Regions from separate parts of the Bacillus paranthracis genome, predicted to be linked through region 1. Evidence: riboswitches for the same ligand, from Rfam matches in the RefSeq annotation. Region 1 holds a riboswitch; each other region holds the start of a gene.
What was found. A riboswitch is a leader RNA that binds a small molecule or an ion and turns the genes downstream of it on or off. The one in region 1 is predicted to bind thiamine pyrophosphate.

Region 1 (8,020 bases):
GTGACTGTCGCTTTAAATAATCCAAGACCAATTACAACGTGGAAAACACCAGGTGGAAAGACAATTTCTGCAAGAATGAATACGCATGCGGTTGTTTTAACAGGAGTGGATGATAATTACGTATACTATAATGATCCGTTCTATGGAACGAAAAATGTAAAAGTGAGTAAGAGCCGGTTTGCAAGTATTTATAATCAAATGGGCAAGAAGGCCTTAAGTGTAGATTAATTTTAAAAGGTTATCCGAAGATGATTTCGGATAACCTTTTTTACAATGAAATCTTTAAATGAAATATATTTCATCTGCATCTTATATTTATATCTCTTGTTTATTCTAGTGATACATCCGATGCGAAGTGATGTAAAACGTATAAAAGGAGAGAAATGAAATGAAAAAGAAACTATTATCAATCTGTACAATGGCACTTTTAACAGTAGGACATTCTTCAGTAGCAAGCGCGGATACTGGAACAGTAACGAAGGAAGAAGAGGCGCAACTGCAGCAAGATAAAGCTAAAAAAGAAGAAGCGATTAAGATACAGCAAAAAAGTGAAGTAGAGAAAAAGAGAATAGCGCAAGAACAGTTAAAAAGTGATATGGCAAAAAAAGAAGCCGCAATTAAGGAACAGCAAAAAAATGATGTAGCAAAAAAAGAAGTAGCAAAGCCAGTTGTACAAGGTGAAAAATTACCAAACACAGCTTCTAATAATGTAGCAATGATGGCACTAAGCGCATGCCTTGTAGGACTAGGGACATTATTTGGTTTGAATCGTCGCAATAAAGTTAAGGCGTAAATAAAATATTCTCCTATAAAGAATGGAATAATTTCATATATTAAAAATGGTAGGTTATTCCTACCATTTTTGGCATGGAGGGATGAAACATGAAGTTACTCAATTATATCGGTATCATATTGATGGCTATAGGGCTATTTATGGGATCATATTACGCTATAGAATGGTATAAAGGAAAAAGCTCTGCTCAGCAACTGACAGAAGAAGAAATAAAGAGTCTTAACAATATACAACATAATCAACTTTCACATGAAACACCCGTAACTTCTCAAGTGCCTTCTTCTCAAACAGAGCATAAAGAAGGAGAAAAGGTAGCGATGTTACATATACCGAAAATAAAAAAGAAGTTTTCTATATATTGGGGAGCAGATGATGCAACGCTGAAAAAAGGGGTTGGAATGTTCGTTAGTGATGTAACGACAACACCATCTGGAGGGGGACATACTGTACTAAGTGGACATCGAGATACTGTCTTTACAGATTTAGGAGAGTTAAAAGAAAGAGACACTCTTATTTTAGAGTATGATAATAAAACTTACACATATGAAATTCAAAAAACATGGATTACCCATGCGGATGATCGTACTGTTATTATAAAAAAAGAAGAACCGATACTAACACTCACGACTTGCTATCCATTTAATTATATAGGGGATGCGCCAGATAGATATATTATCGAGGCGAAGTTAACTGCTAGTTATTCAAAATGAAATTGTAGTTTCTGAAAGCGAGAGGGGGATATAAGTTATGGCAAAAAACATTTTAATTGTAGAAGATGAAGATATTTTGCGTGAAATATTAAAAGATTATTTTTTAAGTGAGCAATATGTAGTGTTTGAAGCAAGGGATGGGAAAGAAGCTTTAGTTGTATTTGAAGAAGAAGTGGTTGATTTAGTTATTTTAGATATTATGTTGCCAGAACTTGATGGGTGGTCCGTTTGCCGAAGAATCCGTAAAACATCTGAGGTTCCTATCATTATGCTAACGGCACGTGTTGATGAAGATGATACGTTACTTGGCTTTGAACTTGGGGCGGATGACTATGTGACGAAGCCGTATAGTCCACCAATTTTATTAGCAAGAGCGAAACGATTGTTAGAAAGTAGAAAAATAACAAAACAACTTTTAGAGAATGAAGATGATACATTATCAATTCATGGTATTCATGTCCATTTTCCATCGCGTACTGTTACGGTAGATAAAACAGACATTAATTTAACTCATACAGAATTTGAAATATTAGCGTACTTGATGAAAAATCAGGGGATTGTTTTAACAAGAGAGCAACTCATTTCGAGAATTTGGGGATATGAATTTGCTGGTGACGATCGAACGGTTAATAGTCATATTCGTAATTTAAGAAATAAATTAGGAGAGAAAGCAAAGTACATTACAACTGTAGTACGAACAGGTTATAAATTTGAGGGGAATGTATGAGAAAAGGGATTGTACTAAAATTATTTACCCTTACAACAGCATTATGTATGTTAATTTTAGCGACGATATTTATTGGACAAACGATATTTTTTAAACAATATTATGCGAATCGAAAAGTGGAAGATATTAAAGTGAATTTAAATTCCTTCGAAAAGAATTATTTGAACTATGTAGGAAGTGCAGAAGGAATTCAGAAGCTAGAGCAAGACTTTTTAAGAGAAAATAATACGTGGATTACGACATTAGATCAAAATGGAAATTTAAAACATGCGGATGATTTTTATTTTGAGGTAACGATAGATCGTAGGCAACAAAAAAGCTTTGGACAACAAATATTTAAAATTCCCTTATACAATCTCGTCAATATAGAAGAGATTGATAATAAATCATCAGATCCATTTTTAGGACAAGAAATTTATTTTTCTGGCGTGAAAAAAGATGATAGTTATATTCCATTCTCTTTCACGTTAGGTAAGCAAAATTTAAGCGGATCTAATAAACCGTTAGAAAAAGCGTTTAAGGAAAAAATGAGTAAATTAGATCAGGAGAAAAAGAAAGTAGCTGAAGAACAAGTTGGTAAGGAAAAGCAGCCGGTCGTTCAGGAGCCAGCTGCCCAAGAACCAGATGTTTACATAAGAGGGCGTGTTACGAAAGTCCAATTTCCCGATGTAAAAGGTCTTGTAAATCCAATTTATAAAAATAGTATATTCTTAGATAACATAAAAGAATTTCAAAAGGATTTATTATTAAAAGAGAGCAAGCACATACAATATGCAATACAAACAATGGACTATGAAAAAAATGATATTAAATATAAATTATTAGTGAAACCAATAAAAGAAAAAGACGGATCCGTAACATATATATATGCGATGGCTTCTTTACAGCCTGTAGATGAAGCTGTACAAATGGTGCAAGATTACTACATTTACATCATTGCATTTGTAGTCGTTCTCATTTTTCTAGCTTCGTTCTATTACTCTAAACAAATCGCAAAGCCGTTATTAAAAATAAATGATACAACGAAGAAAATAGCGCATTTAGATTTCACAGAACAAATACCGATTACTTCAAAAGATGAAATTGGGGATTTATCGAAAAATATTAATGTATTATCCAATAAGCTCCATTCACATATTGGACAGCTAGAACAAGATATTGAAAAGGAAAGAAAATTAGAAAATACGCGGAAAGAATTCATTTCTGGTGTTTCGCATGAACTAAAAACACCGCTGAGTATTATGAAAAGCTGTATTTCTATTTTAAAAGATGGAGTAGCTGAGCATAAAAAGGAGTATTATTTTCAAGCGATGGAACGAGAAGTAGACAAAATGGATACATTAATTTTGGATATGCTGGAGTTAGCTAAATTTGAGTCAGGCACATATAAAATGAAAATGGATTCATTTTATATCGATACAGTAATGGAAGATATATGTGAACAACTTTCTGTAGAAATAGAGAAAAAAGAGCTTCGTGTTCATAAAAATATAGGTCCATTTGAAGTAGTCGCAAATCAAGGCCGGATTGAACAAGTGATCGTGAATTTCATTACGAATGCCATACGTTATACACCAAATAAAGAAGATATTATTATTTCTACAATAGATGAAAAAAATCGTATAAAAGTGTGTATTGAAAATAAAGGTACTCATATTGAAGAAGAACAATTAGATAAAATTTGGGATCGTTTTTATCGCGTGGATGCAGCTCGTCAGCGTTCGCAAGGTGGAACAGGGCTCGGGCTTGCCATTTCAAAGAATATTTTAGAACTGCATGAAGTTGAATATGGAGTAAAGAATACAGAAGATGGTGTATTATTTTATTTCTACTTATTGAAAAAAGCGTAGACAATATGATCTATGCTTTTTTAATTTATTTTCATATTATCTTTACCTAATCTTTATCTTTAATCAGTATAATTTGTTTAGAAAATGAGGTTATGTAAGGAGTAGATGAACCGTGCATAGCAATTGGCTAAGTATAATGGTATTTATTTTCTTTTGTGCATTTATTGTATTTTTAATTGATATTACGATATGAAAAAAGAGCGCTTATTAAGCGCCCTTTTTGTTTGCATTTATTTGATAAGCATTGATGCTCTTGAATAAGCGTGGTGAAGTGAGGAATAAAAATATAAGTAAAACGGTACATAAAATATAAGACCCAATCATTGTACTACCATTTACGATTAATGAATAAAGCACAGCTGATTGACCTTTCGGCGCATATTGTCCCCAGAAAATGATACCGGCAATAAAGTGACAGAAGTAGCGGGCAAAGCTACCAATAAATGTAGCAAGGATAATATAAGCAAGGACTTTCTTTCCTTCGTTTTGTTTTGATGAAGGTTTGTCTTTACGGCTACCTAAACTTGATTGTTCTAAGTTATTTTCATTGGACGTTAAAAGTGCTTTTTGAATTGGACGATAGAATAAGCCAGCAAATCCGATAAAAGCAAAGGCAATGAAGTACTCAATGAATGCTTGAACAGGTGTTAAAATGTAAGCATCTCCCACAACAATTTGTAATAGTCCCCAAACTAAACCACCTAAGAAAGCCGATTTAAAGCCCCAGCGGTATGCAATAATAAAAATAGGAATCATAGCAAATGAAATGGAACCGCCTGTTGGAAGTTTGATTGATAATGGTAAAATGTCGATGACCATGGCGAAGGCTGCAAGAATAGCAGATTCGATCATCGCTTGTAAATTGGTGTTACGCATGTTGTCTCCCCCTAAATCCAAGTTGTACAAAAAAGAATAGATATCATAGGAGGATACGAAATACGTAAATAAAAAAAGAGGTATGTATTTCGGACGTTTGCACAATCCCTGCGTTAGCATTAACTAACAGGTTCGAAGGGTCGGAACGAAGTGTTCCCTCTCAGCGGCATGGCTCCCCCTGTGATAACGAGATTCTTTATTTGCTACTGTTTATTGTAAGCGAAATGGATGAGAATGGCAAACGAATACAGTATGACAATAATTGAAATAGAATTGTAGTGAAATGTTAATAAATATGAAGCAAAAGGGTATAGTACAAGAGAAATAGAGTATGCTATAATTTTTTTGAAAATAATTATCATTCTCTTCTGAGGGGGAAGGTTATGAGCTTAGTAGATATTAAAATTGGAGAGAAAGTGTTAGTAAAAAGTATTCAGTCTTTAGATCAGCTATTAAAGCGTAGACTAGCTGCTTTCGGTCTTGCTGAAGGAAGCGAACTTCGCCTGAAACAGAAGGCGATGTTTAAAGGTCCTTGTACATTGGAGTGTCGTGGACAGTTAATTAGTATTCGTCATTGTGACGCGAAAATGATAAAGGTGGAATTAGCGTGAATAAGGTAGCTTTGCTAGGGAATCCGAATACGGGGAAAACATCATTATTTAATGCACTTACTGGTTCTTATGAGTATGTAGGAAACTGGAGTGGTGTAACAGTAGAAAAGAAGGTTGGTAAATTAAAAGATAAGCAAGGAACATTAATTGATTTACCAGGCGTCTATGATTTAAATCCAGTTTCACGTGATGAAGGTGTTGTAACAAACTTTCTATTAACAGAAGAATTTCAGCATATGTTAAATATTGTGGATTCTTCGCAGTTCGAACGAAATATGCATTTAACGTTGCAATTACTTGAATTTGGTAAGCCGGTCTCAATTGGTTTAAATATGATTGATGTGGCGAAGCAAAGAGGAATTGTCATTGATGTAAAACGATTATCAGAACTATTAGGTGTAACAGTCGTTCCTGTCGTTGCAAGAAGTGGAAAAGGCTGTGAAGAATTACTTGCGACTCTTAAAGAAAATGACAAAAACGAGAAAAAGCCATTTCTTATTTCATATGGTGTACGAATGGATGAAGGAATTGGAGAAGTAATTTCTCTTTTAGAGACAGCGAATTATGAGCATCCGAGATGGTTAGCTCTTCAATTTTTAAGTAATAACGAAGTAGTAGAAAAAGAAATGAAAGCATTACCAATCTATAAGGAACTCATAGCCATTCGATCTCGCTTAGAAGAAAAACTTGATTGTACGTTGGAAGAGCACATTTACAAGACTCGTGAAGCGTATATTGAAAAGTTAAAAACAAATGTTATGAAGCATGAGAAAGAAGGAAAAATTCCTTTTTCGGAAAAAATTGATAGATTAATTACACATAAAATTTTAGGACTTCCAATCTTTTTAGCAGTTATGTTTTTTATTTTTCAGGTTACGTTTACGTGGATTGGGACACCGTTATCTGATATGTTAGATGAGTTTTTTGCTGGACAGCTTACGGATTGGGTGACAGCTGGACTTACAAGTGTTGGGGCTTCTGATTTTATTCAAGCACTCATTACAGAAGGTATTATTGCTGGTGTTGGTGCTGTATTAGTATTCGTTCCACAAATCTTTGCACTATTCTTTTTCATTTCATTATTAGAAGACTCAGGATATATGGCGCGAATTGCAGTTGTTATGGATAGAGTTATGGAGTTCTTCGGTTTAAACGGAAAAGCGTTTATTCCGATGATTATCGGTTTTGGATGTAATGTTCCAGGTATTATGGCAGCGAGAACGATTGAACAAGAAAAAGAACGTTTACTTACAGTTCTTGTAACACCATTTATGTCTTGTTCGGCACGTTTACCTGTATATGCGTTATTTGCGGGAGTATTCTTCCCTCATAGTCAGGCAACTGTTGTGTTCTCCCTATATGTTGCAGGGATTGTCCTTGCGTTATTAGTTACAAAAATTATGTCTCTTACCATTTTAAAAGCGGAAAAATCTATTTTCGTTATTGAGCTACCTCCTTACCGCGTGCCACAAGCGAAAACGTTATGGTTAAGTACGTGGGAGAAAGGAAAAGGATTTGTTCGTAAAGCAGGTACATTTATCTTTGGTGGTTCTGTTGTCATTTGGTTATTAAACTATGCAGGTCCATCAGGATTTGGTGTTGATATGGGAGACAGTTACTTAGCAATGATTGGTGGATTTATCGCACCACTATTTGCACCACTTGGTTTTGGAACGTGGCAAGCTGCGGCATCCCTTTTAACAGGATTTTTAGCGAAGGAAGTTGTCGTTTCTACAATGGCCATTATTTATGCGGTGAAAGAAGATGTGCTTGGAAATGTAATGGGAGCACATTATACAGCATTATCAGCTTATGCATTTATGTTCTTTATTTTATTATATGTTCCGTGTTTAGCGACGGTAGCTGTTATTAAACGTGAAACAGGATCAGCGAAATGGACGATTTTCTCAGTCGTGTATCCACTCGTAGTTGCTTATGTATTAACGCTCATTATATACCAAGTTGGATCCCTACTCGGATTCTAGAAGGAGATGTATTGTGATGATGGTCAATATTATAATTGGAGCTATCATTTTTGGTTATGCAGCATACACGTTAGTTAATTTTGTAAAGAGAAGTAAAAAAGGAAAATGCGCGGCATGTTCTTTAAATAAGTCGTGTCAGTCGAATACTTGTAGTCCGGATATGGAGCAAATTGCTCATAAATAGAAAAAAGCTTTTCGAATTTGAATTGAACCCAAAAAGTTAGACAAATATATTAAGCAGCTAGCTACTAAGGATTGAACTCTGTATTGCACAGGGGGCAATCCTTTTAGTTTTGCTTTAATTCTTTTATGATTGTAGTAATAAATATAAGTTTCTAGTTCTTGCTTAAATTGTTCCATTTACTGCTTGTATTTTATCCTTTGAAGAAAATTTAGCCATAAAAAATGCACCTCCAATTGTTAATTATGTGTCTAACAATTGGGGGGCACTTCATTTCGTGAAGCTTT
Region 2 (8,020 bases), 400 kb from region 1:
CACCCTTTCTCTATCAGGCTTGGTCGATTTTGGAGCGAAAAATGCTAAAATAAAAAATACATAGTTTTCTTGGCCATAATTAGAGGTTCTATATTCACCCATATACGACTATAACTATGCATACCCTTTTAGTTTCTTGTGTTACTCATAAGCATAACGTCATTTCTGTATTATACAACAAAATTCATTTCTGAGAAACACTATAACATTTTACATTTTTTGTATGAGATTTGTCACTACCAGAGAAAACTTTAACATTCGTTTATATGTCCGTCAACTAGAAAATATAACAAAGGTAGAGCAGAATGTTAAGTGAAAGTGAAAAATCTCTTGTTGAGAAATAAGAAATGACAATGGGTAAGTGGTTATCTAGAAACCTATTATATGAAGGGGAATATGTAAAAATTAACGAACACTTGTTCTTTTTGAGTTTGTTTGTTACAATGAAAGTTCATTGATAGATTATGTGTAATTTTGATGAACTTTTACTGAAAACATATTGTAGCTTATTTCTTTTAAAAAATAGGGAGGCCTTTACATGGAGCAAAAATTTTCAGTTGAAGCATTTTGGAAGAAAGTAAAACATGTCGCAAAGCAAGCAGGGCAGTCAGTTATTTATGCAAGTTTATTGTTGTTTTACGTTTTGCAGAAACCAGATGTTCCAAAACGAGTGAAAATTATTGTAATTGGAGCACTTGCTTATTTTATTGCACCGATTGATGCGATTCCAGATTTCGTTGCTGGAATTGGTTATACGGATGATTTAGGGGCGTTAATGGCTGCGTTATTACAAGCGTCGCTATACGTCGATGATGATGTAAAAGATAAGGCGCGAGTGAAGTTGGCAGAATGGTTTGGTTCGGATATAGACACATCCTTTATCGATCAGAAATTAGATCAATAGGTGAGAACTGTCACATGGTGACAGGGCGAACGTAAGCGAGGAAGTGCATTATGCCATCAGGAAGAACGCATACGAAAATAAACTTAATATCCCTTCCGGTTGTTTTGTTTCTGCTCTTTTCGTATGGACTAACAAATTTTGATTTTTTATTAACTTTTGCAATTGGCTTTTTAGTAGGTACTACATTTTTAACACCGGATTTAGATACGTATAGTAATGCGTATAATAAATGGGGATTCCTGCGTATATTTTGGTATCCGTATAAGAAGGTGATGCCGCATCGCTCCTTCTTTACACACACAATTATACTTGGTGATGCGATTCGTATTGCATACATGTTAATTGTGTTTTCTCCGTTTTTGTTCCTATTAAATGTAATCGCGCTTGACGGAAATTTAATAGAAATGGCGAAGGAACATGAGGTTGAAATTGTAACGTTCGTAATGGGAATTGTTGTGGCAAGCACGCTTCACATTATAGCGGATAAAGTGAATACGCGCCGTAAGAAAATGATGAGAAAAAAGAAGAAACGCAGAAGATAAAAAACCGTCCCAAAAAGGTATTTTGGGACGGTTTTTCTTTTTAATCAAACGTTTGTTTAAAAAGGAAATTAAGCTTTCAGTACTTTAATACCTTTCACGATGTTCCAAATGAAGTAGTATAAGCTAATGATTCCGCAAATACATAAGACAATCATTGTACCGATGCCCAGTGTTACATCCGGTTGATCAGATCCAAGACCCATAACTCCTAAAATAATCATGCCAATGAATGTAGCGATACTTGGGATAATGTGTGTCCATAGAGCACGTTTTGCATGTGGTTTCGTTTCCACATCTCCCACAATCCACACAATAATCGGGAATAAGATAGGGGCAAATAATACACTAAAGTATGATAAAGCTGCTAATATTTTGTTTCCGTTCATATATATCACCTCATAAATAATATCCGTTGTTATACCTTTATTATGCAGGAAAGGTAGCGAGCCTTCTATCGATGAACATGACAAGAACATGACGATTTTGTAAGATTTTTTCGTTAAATAATAAAATTTTCAAAAAAATCTTTTTAAATGGAAATTGTTATGGTACAGTATAAAAGAAAGTTGTTGAAAACGTTTTCTTAAACGTTTTTTTATTTTTAGGTTTAAAGGTATGATGACCTGATAGTCTATTGATGAGGTTATTCTACTTAAAAGGGGATTCTTTAGGGGGAGAGAACAATGAATACATGGACACAAGTTTATGATCCGTTCGGAAACATTTGGATTTCGGCGGCGGTCGCACTTATTCCGATTATCTTTTTTTTCTTAGCTTTAGCAGTTTTCCGTATGAAGGGGTATGTGGCAGGGTTTATTACGGTTGTACTTACAATTTTAGTAGCGCTGTTCGCTTATAAGATGCCGTTCACGATGGCGATGGCAGCAACAGGATACGGTTTCTTATACGGATTATGGCCAATCGCTTGGATCATCGTTATGTCGGTATTTTTATATAAAATTTCTGTGAAAACAGGTCAATTCGATGTGATTCGTGCATCTGTATTATCTATTACAAATGATCACCGTTTACTCGTTATTTTAATCGGATTTTCATTCGGAGCATTTTTAGAAGGAGCAGCAGGATTTGGGGCACCGGTAGCGATCACGGCGGCGCTCCTTGCAGGTCTTGGGTTAAATCCTTTATATGCAGCTGGTCTTTGTTTAATCGCAAATACTGCACCAGTAGCGTTCGGAGCGATGGGAATTCCGATTACAGTTGCTGGACAAGTAACAGGTATTGATCCACATAAAATTGGACAAATGGCTGGACATCAATTACCATTCTTATCATTATTTGTTCCATTCTTTATCGTATTTTTAATGGACGGGTTGAAAGGGGTAAGACAAACGTGGCCTGCTTTACTTGTAGCGGGTAGTTCGTTTGCCATTACGCAGTTCATAACAGCGACATTTTTAGGACCAGAACTTCCGGATATTACGTCGGCACTTGTAAGTTTAGTTAGTTTAGCGCTGTTCTTAAAAGTATGGCAACCGAAAGAAATTTATCAATCTGGGCAAGCAAATAGAGAAGCAGCTGCAACAACAGCGGCATCGATGCCGAAATTAACGTTAGGAAAAGTAGTAAAGGCATGGTCTCCATTTATCGTATTAACGGTTATGGTAGTGGTTTGGAGCCAAAGTTTCTTTAAAGCATTATTTGTTCCAGGAGGCGCGTTAGAAAGCCTTGTATTTAAGTTTGAAATTCCAGGCTTGCACAATTTAGTAATGAAAGCAGAGCCTATTGTAAATAAAGCGACGCCTTACGAGGCAATTTTGAAGTTTGATGTATTATCAGCAACGGGAACAGCAATTTTAATTGCTTGTCTCATTTCCATGTTTATTTTGAAAATGAGTGTAAAAGATGCAGTGGTAACATTTAAAGAAACTTTAAGTGAACTTAAAATGCCAATTCTATCTATTGGATTCGTATTAGGATTTGCATTTATCGCAAACTATTCTGGTCTATCTTCTACACTAGCGTTAGCACTAGCAGGAACTGGCGGACTATTCCCGTTCTTCTCACCATTCTTAGGATGGATTGGTGTATTCTTAACAGGGTCTGATACGTCAGCGAATGCATTATTCTCAAATTTACAAGCAATTACAGCGCAGCAAGTCGGTGTATCTGAAGTACTCCTCGTTGCAGCAAATACAACGGGCGGTGTAACTGGAAAAATGATTTCTCCACAATCGATTGCAATTGCTTGTGCAGCAGTTGGACTTGCGGGGAAAGAATCAGATTTATTCCGCTTTACAGTGAAGCATAGTTTATTCTTCGTAATTATTGTTGGTATTATGACGTATGTACAGGCATATTATTTAACGTGGATGATTCCATAAACAACAAAAGAAATAAACTTTGCATTTTTCAGATTATCGTGTATGATGAGAAAGTATTGAAAATTAAATCAGTGATAAACTAGGGGTGCCTAACGTATGCGTAGGCTGAGAGAGAAGCGCGTGAACTTCTTAACCCTTTGGACCTGATCTGGCTCGTACCAGCGTAGGGAAGTTAACGGCTTTACATAATGATGTCTTTTATGAGCCAGGTCCTTATTTTTTTATGGACCTGGCTCTTTTTATTTTGGCATACGCTGGCCATATCTCGTCCTTGTCACGTACAGGGGGGCAACAAAGGTTATGAAACAGTCTGTTTCAGCTGAGCAAATTGAATTGAAATCGAGTTTACCAGGAAGTAAGAAAGTGTATGTGGATGGACCACGAGAAGGTATGAAGGTGCCGATGCGTGAGATTGAACAAAGCGATACAAATGGCGTCCCGAATCCGCCAATTCGTGTGTATGATACGAGCGGTCCTTATACGGATCCCGCGTATAAAGTGGAGCTGGAAAAGGGGATTCCAACGCCGCGCCACTCTTGGATCCTAGAGCGCGGAGATGTAGAGGCATACGAAGGGCGCGAAGTAAAACCAGAGGATGACGGTGTGAAGGTGGCTTCGAAACATACACCTGTTTTCCCGCAGATGGATCGCAAACCGCTTAGAGCGAAGCAAGGTGCAAATGTTACGCAAATGCATTATGCACGTAATGGCATCATTACGTCTGAGATGGAATATGTTGCGATTCGTGAAGGAGTAGAGCCGGAGTTTGTTCGTAAGGAAATTGCGGAAGGTCGCGCTATTTTACCAGCAAATATTAACCATCCGGAAGCAGAGCCGATGATTATTGGACGTAATTTCCACGTGAAGGTGAATGCAAATATCGGAAACTCTGCTGTATCTTCTTCTATCGCGGAAGAAGTAGAGAAGATGACATGGGCTACTCGCTGGGGTGCAGATACGATTATGGATTTATCTACAGGTAAAAACATTCATACGACGCGTGAGTGGATTATTCGTAACGCGCCTGTACCAGTTGGAACTGTACCGATCTATCAAGCTCTTGAAAAAGTAAACGGAATTGCAGAAGATTTAACGTGGGAAGTGTATCGTGATACGTTAATTGAGCAAGCGGAGCAAGGCGTAGATTACTTTACGATTCACGCTGGTGTATTACTTCGTTACATTCCAATTACTGCAAAGCGTACGACAGGTATCGTTTCGCGCGGTGGTTCGATTATGGCGCAGTGGTGTTTATTCCATCATAAAGAAAACTTCCTATACACTCATTTTGAAGAGATTTGTGAAATTATGAAGCAGTATGATGTTTCGTTCTCTCTTGGAGATGGATTACGCCCAGGTTCAATTGCAGATGCAAATGACGAAGCACAGTTCTCTGAGCTTGAAACACTTGGTGAATTAACGAAGATCGCTTGGAAACATGATGTGCAAGTGATGATTGAAGGGCCTGGGCATGTACCGATGCATTTAATTAAAGAAAATATGGAGAAAGAGCTTGATATTTGTCAGGGCGCGCCATTCTATACACTTGGACCGTTAACGACAGATATTGCACCAGGTTATGACCATATTACATCCGCAATAGGAGCTGCGATGATTGGCTGGTTTGGGACGGCGATGCTTTGTTATGTAACGCCGAAAGAACATTTAGGTTTACCGAATAAAGATGATGTACGCGAAGGTGTTATTACGTACAAAATCGCTGCGCATGCGGCCGATCTGGCGAAAGGGCACAAAACGGCTCATCAGCGCGATGATGCACTTTCAAAAGCTCGCTTTGAATTCCGTTGGCGCGATCAATTTAATTTATCTTTAGATCCTGAACGTGCGATGGAATATCACGATGAAACATTGCCGGCAGAAGGCGCAAAAACAGCTCATTTCTGTTCCATGTGTGGACCGAAGTTTTGTAGTATGAGAATTTCACATGATATTCGTGAATACGCGAAAGAAAATGATTTAGAAACGACAGAAGCAATTGAAAAGGGAATGAAAGAGAAAGCGAAAGAATTTAAAGACACTGGTAGTCATTTATACCAATAACACGTTACACCTCTTTACTTGATTGATCACACTGTAGTACCTAACTTAAATATAGAAGAAGCCCGCTTTGCTAAGACGGTAGCAAAGCGGGCTTCTGTTGTTTATCCCGCTATTTGTGGGAAGTAAGACCCCCGCCTCAAAATTCAGCGGAAGCAAAGAAGTTAGGTGGGGGGCAACTGCCCGTAAAAGCCCGATTGGTTAGGGCTGATAATCAGTGGGGGATGAACAAAACCCCCACTGATTAAAGTTTCACTTTATAAGGCGAAGAAGAGATGTACCCAATAGAATAAGAGGAATAATGTAACGACTGTTGTGAGTGGAATAACGATAAGGGATACACTTAAATAGTCTTTCCATTTTACTTTAATTTTGTTTTGTTTCAGGATATACATCCAAATGAGAGAAGCTAGCGTACCGATTGGTAATAATAGTGAACCGATGTCACTACCAATGATATTTGCGAGATAGATAGTTTTTAATGTGACTGGATCTAATCCCATTTCTGTTAACGTAATGGTACCAATCATAAGTGCAGGGTGATTATTGAAGACATTGGAGAGGAGAGAAACGAGTCCACCCATTGCAAAGCTAGCATAAAGCAGATGTTGACTTACAACTGGTTCAAGCCATTGGACAAGCGCTGCTGTTAATCCTGCGTTGTGGAGCCCGTAAATAATGACATACATAGAGAAAGCAAAAATCAAAATGTGCCAAGGTGTCTTTTTCAAAATGTCGACAGGGTTCGTTCGTAAGTAGTACCATCTCCAAATGAGAAGAACGAGTGAACCGAGTACGGCAACAATCTCGATTGGGATGGATAAGAAGGATGCAACGAATAGAAGACAGCGCATAAGGAAGACGAAGCCTAATACTTTTAGCATGAACTTTGTCCGTTTTTGTTTCGTATCAACTGAATTTTTTCCTTTTAACGGATGAAAGTTTTTCGTGAAGAATATTTCTTCAATATCATATGAAGAAACAGGCAATTTTTTCGGAAGTTTTTTCTTCAAAACCGTATACATAAGCCATGACATAAACAATAGTCCTAATGTTGCAGGTACAAACATCATAGCAGTATGCATATAAAGAGTCATATTCACGATATTTAATGCGATTAAGTTTACGATATTACTTACACCAATTGGTGCACTAGATGCAGTAGCGATTAAAGCACCGCTTAATAAATAAGGGATTTGTTGATGCGGTTTTAATTGAAGATTTTTTAGGAGAAGAATTAAGATTGGCGTTGTAATTAAAATACTACCGTCGTTATTAAATAAAAGAGTCATAAGAAAACATAATAATTGAATATACCAGTATAAGCGGCGCCCGGAGCCTTTTGCTAAGTTTGCAAGTTTCGCTGCGGACCAGTGGAAGAATCCGAAGCTTTCTAATATAACCGCCATAACGATGGTCGCTAATATTGTTATGGAGGCACCGCCAATTTTACTAATAATGTCCATGACGTCTGGTTTTGATACAAGTCCAGTAATCAGGATAATGCCAGCGCCAATTGCTGCCGGCCACGCCTCATTTAAACCACGAGGTCGCCAAAAGATAACAATCATTGTTAAGAAGAATACAATAATAGTAATCCATATTTCAATGCTCATATTTTACCTACCTTTCTACTTTTCCTTAAAGTAATGTAGCTTGTCTTAAGGTTTGTATTGGTAGTATATTCAGCAAAAAATAAGAAGAACTAGACGTATACCGGAGTGCAATGAATATGTGTTTTTCAAGTTATGGGACAAGTATCTCTCTTAGTGAAATAACTATTGTGAGAGGAGTCTAGAAATTAATGGGGCAGTAAGATAGTAAATAAAATTTATATAGGTGATTATGGAGATATATCAGCGATTTTTAAATTATATCGACTTATCGACAAAACATGACAAAAGGAGCCCATCCCAAAATACCTTTTGGAACAGGCCCTACAATATTATTTTTCCTTCAAAAAAGTTCGATCCTTCAAGAATAAATTCCAGAAGAAAATAAATCCTGGTAATAAAATTGCAATCCCAATTGCATATAGAATAAGCAATGCATAGAATGTTTCGACCGTTGTAAAGCTTGTAAATACAGTTACATCAGGATAAATAATATACGGTAAATGCGCAACGCCGTAAGCATAACTTGCAAATGCATATTGAGCGACGACTGCTAAAACG
Region 3 (8,020 bases), 2.1 Mb from region 1:
ATGAAATTCACCTATTACTCTTATAAAAAAAACAACCATACAAACCCAGGATCCCATTTGAACAATAATATTAGGAAATGCGAAATGAACAATATTTGTTTGTTGTAATAAAATTATTGCGGCCATACTTAGTAATAACGCAATGAACAAAGTCATCCCTGTACCTGGTGTAAATGCCTTTTCTCCAGCTTTTGTTGGAATGACACTATTTGTCGCCCACTTACCTCCAAAAGCCCAATAAACATGTAAAAAGCTAACTAAAAATAATATACAGACAGAAATATATGTAATAATAAACATTTTGTCCTCCTATTATTTTATTTAAGCCCTCAACTTTAGAGTATGCTATAAATTTCACCTTAGCAATCTATTTTTAATAACATAAAACCCCTTAATGATTTTTCTTAAAATTGATTAATCATTAAGGGGCTTTTAACTTTATTATGCATTATACCGATTTCTACGACGTTCCATCCTCGTTTGTCCTTGAGCAGTCTCTTCTTTATATTGAGGTATTTGCTCTGCCATTTCATATGTTGCAACTGCAGTTGGTTCTTCGTAATTATGCTCACGTATTTCTTCAGGCGTTTTTTGTTTCGATACTTTGCCACCAAACTTAAATAATTTTAACTTAAATTTCGGTAATCTTGGGATCGGAATCTGAAATGATTGCTTTTTACGTTTCTTTTTTTGTTGAAATAAAGTTATATTTTCTTTATAATCCTCTTCTTTACGGTGTAATAACATAGCAATTAATCCACCTAATATAAGTCCACCAACTAAAAGCATAAGATATTTGAAATTACTTGTCATTAAACTCGACATACGTTCAAGTATGACTAACGATTGCACTTCTTTAATATCCCATAGTAAAGCGGCCCATAATGCGAATAAACCGAAAGTAAGCCCATATGTACGAAAACGGAATAAACATGGGATTAAAGCGATACAAGCAGCGATTTTCGCATTCGCTATGATTGAACTTGTTGAAATATCTTGATGCCAAATAACTAACAATAGTGTAATAAATGGCGCATATGCTATCCAGCTACATATACGTGAATATATTTTTTTCGCAAAATAACTACCGAAACTGGTGAAAAATAAAAGGCCTCCAATATATAAAGATTGTTCTAGTGGGATTTGTTTCATAATTCCTGCAACTGGAAAGAGGCCGCTCAATAGCATGAATAGCACATCTAATTTCTTCACAATTCCTCATTCCTTTCCAAGTTCTTTTGAATTCATTCATATTGCTTTTCCACATGGTGTAGTTTTTTATTTCTAAAAAACATCTTAATCCTGTATGGAAATAAAGTAAATATATAAAAGAGAAGATACATGACAAAAGATATCCTTATTTACATGAAAAAATGACAAATCCTGATCGATATAATGAGCAGGATTTGTTTATTATTATTTACAATAGAATAATTGAATCTTTCTTTTCTATTTTTATAATATCTACATCCAATTCATCATCAAACTCTTTAAACTCTCTTGCATCTATATCAGTCATATAGCTCTTTATTACTTTCGCCATATGCATAGAATATGGCATGTGTATATTCTTTTCCAAAAGCATACTTGAATTACAGCACATGTAATGTACCATTTTGGCAATATAGTTCCTTTCAACAGCTTTTACACCTAGAGGTAATATTTCAAGTATATATCGATGCAATGTTTCACTATCATTACACAGATACTCACCAGTGCTATAATACATTCCCTTTTGATCTATATATAAACTCGTACTATCTAGTACGTCATCACATTCTATCACACCGTATTTGGGTACATCAAAAGATGTATTTATTCTTACAGCATTTAAGTTTGGAACCTTTAGCACATCTGGAACAATGTCAGGGAAAGTATCTATATCAATTTTTTCATTTTGTAACTCTTTTATCCAATGTTTTCTTACATTCGCATCTATAATGAAGTATACTTGCTCATTTTGCTCTTTTGCAGGTTGTAAAATTTCCGCTAATGTTTCAGAAACAAATTGTTTAAATTGAATGCCCATATCATTTCTTTTTGAAGGCTGCGGCAAAAAGATGTTATGTTTGTCTACATTTAATAATAAACGATCAATCGTTTGCCACTCTATATTCCCATATAATTTATATGAAATTTCTTTTCCTTTTATTTTTGAAAAAATGGGTAAGAAATCAAATTTCGAGATTCGTTCAATTGATAAATTAACATATGTACAAGGTAAATTTATCTTATTCCAACTACGTTTTAAAAATCCTTTTTGTTCTAATAAACTCAAAATACCATTTATAATCGTTTTACGAGACACACTTTGGCCTATAAATAAATTAATAAATGCTGAAATACGGTTTGTTCGTGCAAATCCTTCTCTAACAATTTGCTTTGGATCAATTTTTTCACGTCCATCACAATTTTTCATTGCAATTAACGCCAATGTCGCATCATTACGCTTACCTGCAGTAGCATAAACCGCTTTCATAACATCCTCTACTAAATTCGTTTTATACTTCTGGCAATATTGCATTTTATATGGATTTTGCAATACCTTTTCAATATTACATCTTACTATTTTTAACAACACTGGAGAATCTGCATTTAATATATATGATGACTCACTGATTTGAGCTAACACCATTTCACTTTCAAATAACGCTTGTTCTACTCCCAGCGATATTTTTTCAGACCATATTTCTAGCGTTATAGTCTCTAATCCTTTTGGTGCAATTAAAGGGAATACTTCTTTCCTATTGCCTGTTTCAATCTTTTTACATTCTGGTAGTAATGTGAAATAAGAAAATTTTTGCTGAAACCCTTTAAATAGATACTCTCTTTCTTTTGCTTTTATACCAGATCTTATTTTAGTACCTTGAACTTTATATATTCTCTCATTGTATGGAAGAAGTACCCTAAGATTTGCTCCTAGCATATAATCTTTCGGATATTGAAGAATATGATCTAATTCAACTTCTCCACCTATACGAAAATCATCTTTTAAATTTCTAAATATCTTAATCCATTTGATGCCGTTTGTAGCCTGCTGAACTTTTAGTTTTACAAATCGTAATTTCTTATTATTCAATGCAAATTCTGGAGTAGAAATTAATATCATGCCCCGTTTTCGTCTTAATAGCAAAGGAATGTCTGGATGGTTATATTCTTGATAAAATCTCCGAATTCCTATTGAAACATTTAATAATGGAATGTTCTCTCCTCCGCGCGTTATATATTCGAACCGAAATACATAGGCGAAATAGTCTTGTGTTTTTTCATCTTTAATAGGCTCTGACATCGCCTCACAAATATTTTGTGATCTAAGAGGAGAAAAATATATATATTCTTCATTTATATTTTCTAATTGTACAGGACGTTCACAAAAAATATGTGAAATTAAAGCGGGCACCCATTTAGAATATACTTCCTTATCATGTAGTACTGTTAAATTAGAAATTAAATCGTAATGCCATTCATATTTTGGCGATTCTATTAATTTATTAGGTTTCCAATCATGAATAATCTCATACCAACTTTGGAAAATATAATCGAGTTGTTCTTTTCTAATAGGCTCTTTACACACAATCCACGGTGTATTTTCATTCAATACATATGGATTATGTTGAATAAATAATATATCAGAAAACATATCATATAATCTTTCATTCAATCGTTTCAACTTACTCGTTAATAAAAATGTCTTATAATGTATCTCTACAATATCGAGCCAATCAATAGGAAAATATATAAATGATACACTTTCGTTTAAAAGAGGTTCTACTATATTTTCAAATGTTAACAACTTTAATTTTTCCATAAAATGATTACTTCCTTTCTTCATTTTTCTTGATCACAAAAAAACTAAAGTATTATCACATAATTTAATTATTTAAAAGAATAGCAAATACCGCTTATCCGACTTATATATTAATGACATGACTCTGATAAAAGTTAAAAGAAATTTTCATACATATCCCTCCTTTTATACAACAAATATAATATATTAAGATTATACAATATTAGTCACGTATTGTATTTGGGATTTACAATAATTTTACAAAAGATTATAAAAGAGGTTGTCTCATAAGTCTCTTTCGAAGTAAAATCACATGAAATTGAAAAGGAAGAAACGTTATTAAATCAACGTTTCTTCCTTTCACTTTCTATTCGGTTTTGGCTAAAAAGCACCTTTTAGGACAGCCTCTTTTCACTATCCTATTACCTTTTTCGCTTCTTTATTCACTGACCACTGCTCTAATGTATAAGTCATTTCCCAAAATGAATATTCATATTGACTGCTAATAATAAAATGCTGTTTCACTGCGGTACGTACCATCTTTCTGTACGTTTCTTTTTAATTCTCGTGCAATAGAGGAGTGATGTCGCTTCAGAATGGCACCAATTTCTCTCGTTGAATGACCTAATTTATGAAGTGCTTCTAGTTGTCCACATTTAAACGTGGTAAAATGGGAATAGCTCATACTCGTCCTCCGTGTAAGTAAGTGGGGTGGTAACTTCTACTTTACACGAAGCAAGGTGAGTTTTTTTGTTTTTTTAGGTGTCGCACTTAATAATACAATTCGTCAAATTAAAAAAAGACGCATTTAGATTGATGCGCCTTTTTGCGATACTTCTTTTGTTAAATCATATACATAAGTATGATTCATACCTGTAAATAGCAATACCTCTTCTCTTTATCCTATTACGTTTTTCTCTTTTGTACTTACCGGCCACTTTTCTAATGTATAAGCCATTTCCCAAAATGAATATTCATATTGACTGCTAATAATAAAATGTTGTTTCATTCGATTTCGGTCTGCCTCTGTTACTTTTTCAGCTATTGCATCTAATCGTGTAATTTGCTCTTCAACTAGTGTTCGGAACCAATCGGATCCATAAGCAGAAATCCATTCCTTATAAATTGGCTCTTCTGGCTTACACTCTTTTAAACGCTCACCAATTTCATAATACAACCAATAGCAAGGTAAAATTGCTGCAATAATATCGCCTAAATGTCCTTCATACGCAGCACGATACATATGTGAAGTGTACGCATATGCAGTTGGAGCAGGGATAAAATTATCTTTTTCTTCTTGTGTTATCCCTAATTTCTTCGCAAAATTCTCATGTAAAGATAATTCCGCTTCATATGTATTTTGAGCATGGTGTGCCATACGAGCTGTCGTTTCTAATTCTAGTGCTTTTGCAGCTCCTAAAGTTTGTACTCTAGCAAAGTGACTTAAATAATACGAATCTTGAAGCACATAATAGCGAAAACTAGCTAAATCTAACGTTCCTTCACCAAGTTTTTTTACAAAAGGATGATGAAAACTAGCTTCCCAAATTGAGTCTACTTCTTTACGTAATGATTGTGAAAAAGTCATGTAAATCCCTCCAATTATGTATGAAATTTAAGTATTTACCCACCATTATTAAATCTGTAAAACAAAAAAACTTTCTTTACAAGCGTAAAGAAAGTGAAATTGACAGTATTTATACATGAAACAGCAATGTCTTTCCCACTTCCCTACGCTGGCATTAACCAGATCAGGTACTAAGAGTCTCAAATTCCCATTTGATCTCAGCCTATAATAGGCCCCCCTAGTGGATAAAATATTTAATTTTCGTATTGTATTCATCATAACATACTTCATGTAACTGTCAAAAGTTATTCATGATACCACTACTTAAAATCCTTCGTCTTTTCTTACTCTTAATGAAGTTTCAATAATCATATCTAATAGTTTACTATATTCAATTCCCGCTGCAGCTGCACTTTTTGGCAGTAAACTCGCTTGCGTCATCCCTGGTAATGTATTAATCTCCATTACATATGGAATACCATCCTTCACCATCATATCCACCCTTGCATAAACGCTGCATTTTAATGCTTTATAGCAAGCCAGTGACGCTTTGTTTACACGTTCCTTAAGTTCAGCTGGAAGTTCGATAACTTCTTCAATAGTACCTGCATCATCATATTTCGCATTGTAATCAAAGAACTCAGCTGCATGTCGAATTGAAATGATAGGTAACTGTTTTCCATCAAAAATGGAACATGTAATCTCATCACCTTTAATATACTTTTCTATTACTACTTCAGAATCCCATTCGAACACAGTTTCCAGCATTGAAATTAATTCGTCTTTATCATAGACAATCTTTACCCCAACACTTGAACCACCAGAGTTTGGTTTTACCACTAATGGAAATCCTAACTTATCTAACTCATCAAAATCCAAATCCTCCATTTTTGTAAGTTCAATCCAATCTGGTGTTTCTATTCCTTCATAACGTAAAATCTTTTTTGACATGTTTTTGTCCATACATATACCGCTAGATAACATATTACTTCCGCTATAAGGAATACCTAAACTTTCAAGCGTTCCTTGAACAGTTCCATCTTCTCCGTATTTTCCGTGTAATGCGAGCAGCGCAAAATCAATGTCTTTCGCTTTTTCGATTAAATCCATTTTTTCATTTAATGTAATTGGGACAATTTCATATTTATTTTTATCTAAATTTGCAATCATTTCATTTCCAGTCATAATGGATACTTGTTTTTCAGAGGATACTCCTCCCATAATAACGCCAATTCTCATTTCCTCAACTCCAAATTTCGTTTTTTATCCCGCATTAACGAGCAGTAAGACCCCCACCTCAAAATTCAGCGGAAGCAATGCAGTTAGGTGGGGGATCAACTGCCCGTAAAAGCCCGATTGGTGAGGGCTAATAATCAGTGGGGAATGAACCCCCCCTGATTAAAGTTTCACTTTATTGTATCACCGATTATTTTGATTCCCCGAACTATTTCTTCTTCTTTCAAACGTGAAAATCCTAATCGAAACGTGTTCGCTCCTCCTCCATCAGAATAAAACACATCTCCAGGAGAAAAAGTAACCCCTTGCTCATAACACTTTTGCAAAAGTGTGCGGGCATGAATTTTTTCTTCTAACTCTATAAATAAATGAAGTCCACCATCACCGGTCATTCTTTGAAACGGAATGTACTCGTTACACGCCCCAACAGCTAACTCATATTTTTTCTTATAAACAGACCTTGCCTTTTTTAAATATTTTTCAAAATATCCTTCATGTAAATATTGAAATAGGACAGCTTGATCTAAAGTAGATGTGTGAATAGTTCTTGCTCTTTTCACACTTTCTAAATAATGAATTAGTTCTTTATCTGCAATAATCCAACCTACACGCAAGCCAGGGAAAAGTACCTTTGAAAAGCTACTAATATAAATCACATTATTACCAGCACCAGCAAAAGTTAATAATGGTGCTAAATGTGAACCTGAATAACGTAATTCTTCATTAAATCCATCTTCTATAATAGGAATCTTATATTTTGAAAATAATCTCATCAGTTCCGTTCTTTTCTCTGAACTCGTCACAATGCCAGTTGGATTATGATAGGAAGGAATTAAATACGCAAAATCAAACTCTTTTTCACGCAAGCTTTTTTCAACTTGATTCGTATCAATACCATCTTCATTCATATCAATACCATGAACTTCAAGGCCATGTAAGCGGAATAGCTTCAGCGCAGCATGGTGAGTTGGATTCTCACAAATAACTCGACCTGATTTCTTTGACAACGAGGATATTACAATGTCTAATCCTTCTGTAAATCCATTTGTAATTAAAATATCTTTGTTCGAAATATCTACACCTTTCATTTCCATATAATGAAGTAGATATTTCATTAACGGTCTATAGCCTTTTGCGTATCCGTAATTTAATACGACATCACCTTCAATGGACATACGAGTAAGAAAAGCTCTTTTGAAATTTTCCACATCAAATAGCTTTTCGTCCGGAGCAATACTGTTAAAAACAATCATTCCTTTTTCCCAACGAACACCATGTTTCATTAAATCTAATTCATCCGCTAATAAAGTAACTGTATTAAGTTTATTTTTCCAATCTATTTCAACAGACGAAGTGTTCGATATATCAACCTTCGCAACAAAATTCCCTTTTCCTTTAACTGCATAAATGAGCCCTTCTTGCTCTAAATC

Region 2: linked by a shared signal. The riboswitch ahead of thiC (phosphomethylpyrimidine synthase ThiC) and the one ahead of thiT (energy-coupled thiamine transporter ThiT) in region 1 are both predicted to bind thiamine pyrophosphate.
Region 3: linked by a shared signal. The riboswitch ahead of tenA (thiaminase II) and the one ahead of thiT (energy-coupled thiamine transporter ThiT) in region 1 are both predicted to bind thiamine pyrophosphate.

The regions. Positions count from the first base shown of each region.
Region 1 covers NZ_CP101135.1:4,551,573-4,559,592, reverse strand. Annotated here, with positions in the region: gene NLJ82_RS23645 (S-layer homology domain-containing protein) at 1-228, shown strand, start outside; gene NLJ82_RS23640 (LPXTG cell wall anchor domain-containing protein) at 389-793, shown strand; gene srtD (class D sortase, LPxTATN-specific) at 883-1,503, shown strand; gene NLJ82_RS23630 (response regulator transcription factor) at 1,541-2,230, shown strand; gene NLJ82_RS23625 (sensor histidine kinase) at 2,227-4,080, shown strand; gene thiT (energy-coupled thiamine transporter ThiT) at 4,288-4,956, opposite strand; TPP riboswitch at 5,044-5,145, opposite strand; gene NLJ82_RS23615 (FeoA family protein) at 5,340-5,567, shown strand; gene feoB (ferrous iron transport protein B) at 5,564-7,552, shown strand; gene NLJ82_RS23605 (FeoB-associated Cys-rich membrane protein) at 7,569-7,736, shown strand; partial or broken gene NLJ82_RS23600 (IS3 family transposase) at 7,793-7,912, opposite strand.
Region 2 covers NZ_CP101135.1:4,948,745-4,956,764, reverse strand. Annotated here, with positions in the region: gene NLJ82_RS25755 (YkvA family protein) at 539-904, shown strand; gene NLJ82_RS25750 (metal-binding protein) at 955-1,446, shown strand; gene NLJ82_RS25745 (magnetosome magnetite crystal formation protein family) at 1,515-1,832, opposite strand; gene lldP (L-lactate permease) at 2,130-3,788, shown strand; TPP riboswitch at 3,860-3,975, shown strand; gene thiC (phosphomethylpyrimidine synthase ThiC) at 4,089-5,849, shown strand; gene NLJ82_RS25730 (arsenic transporter) at 6,104-7,462, opposite strand; gene NLJ82_RS25725 (cytochrome d ubiquinol oxidase subunit II) at 7,792-8,020, opposite strand, start outside.
Region 3 covers NZ_CP101135.1:2,424,421-2,432,440, reverse strand. Annotated here, with positions in the region: gene NLJ82_RS12405 (DUF3995 domain-containing protein) at 1-300, opposite strand, end outside; gene NLJ82_RS12400 (DUF3959 family protein) at 442-1,212, opposite strand; gene NLJ82_RS12395 (RNaseH domain-containing protein) at 1,421-3,808, opposite strand; partial or broken gene NLJ82_RS12390 (TenA family transcriptional regulator) at 4,202-4,321, opposite strand; partial or broken gene NLJ82_RS12385 (helix-turn-helix domain-containing protein) at 4,302-4,472, opposite strand; gene tenA (thiaminase II) at 4,686-5,375, opposite strand; TPP riboswitch at 5,499-5,604, opposite strand; gene ddlB (D-alanine--D-alanine ligase) at 5,679-6,593, opposite strand; gene pdxR (MocR-like pyridoxine biosynthesis transcription factor PdxR) at 6,761-8,020, opposite strand, start outside.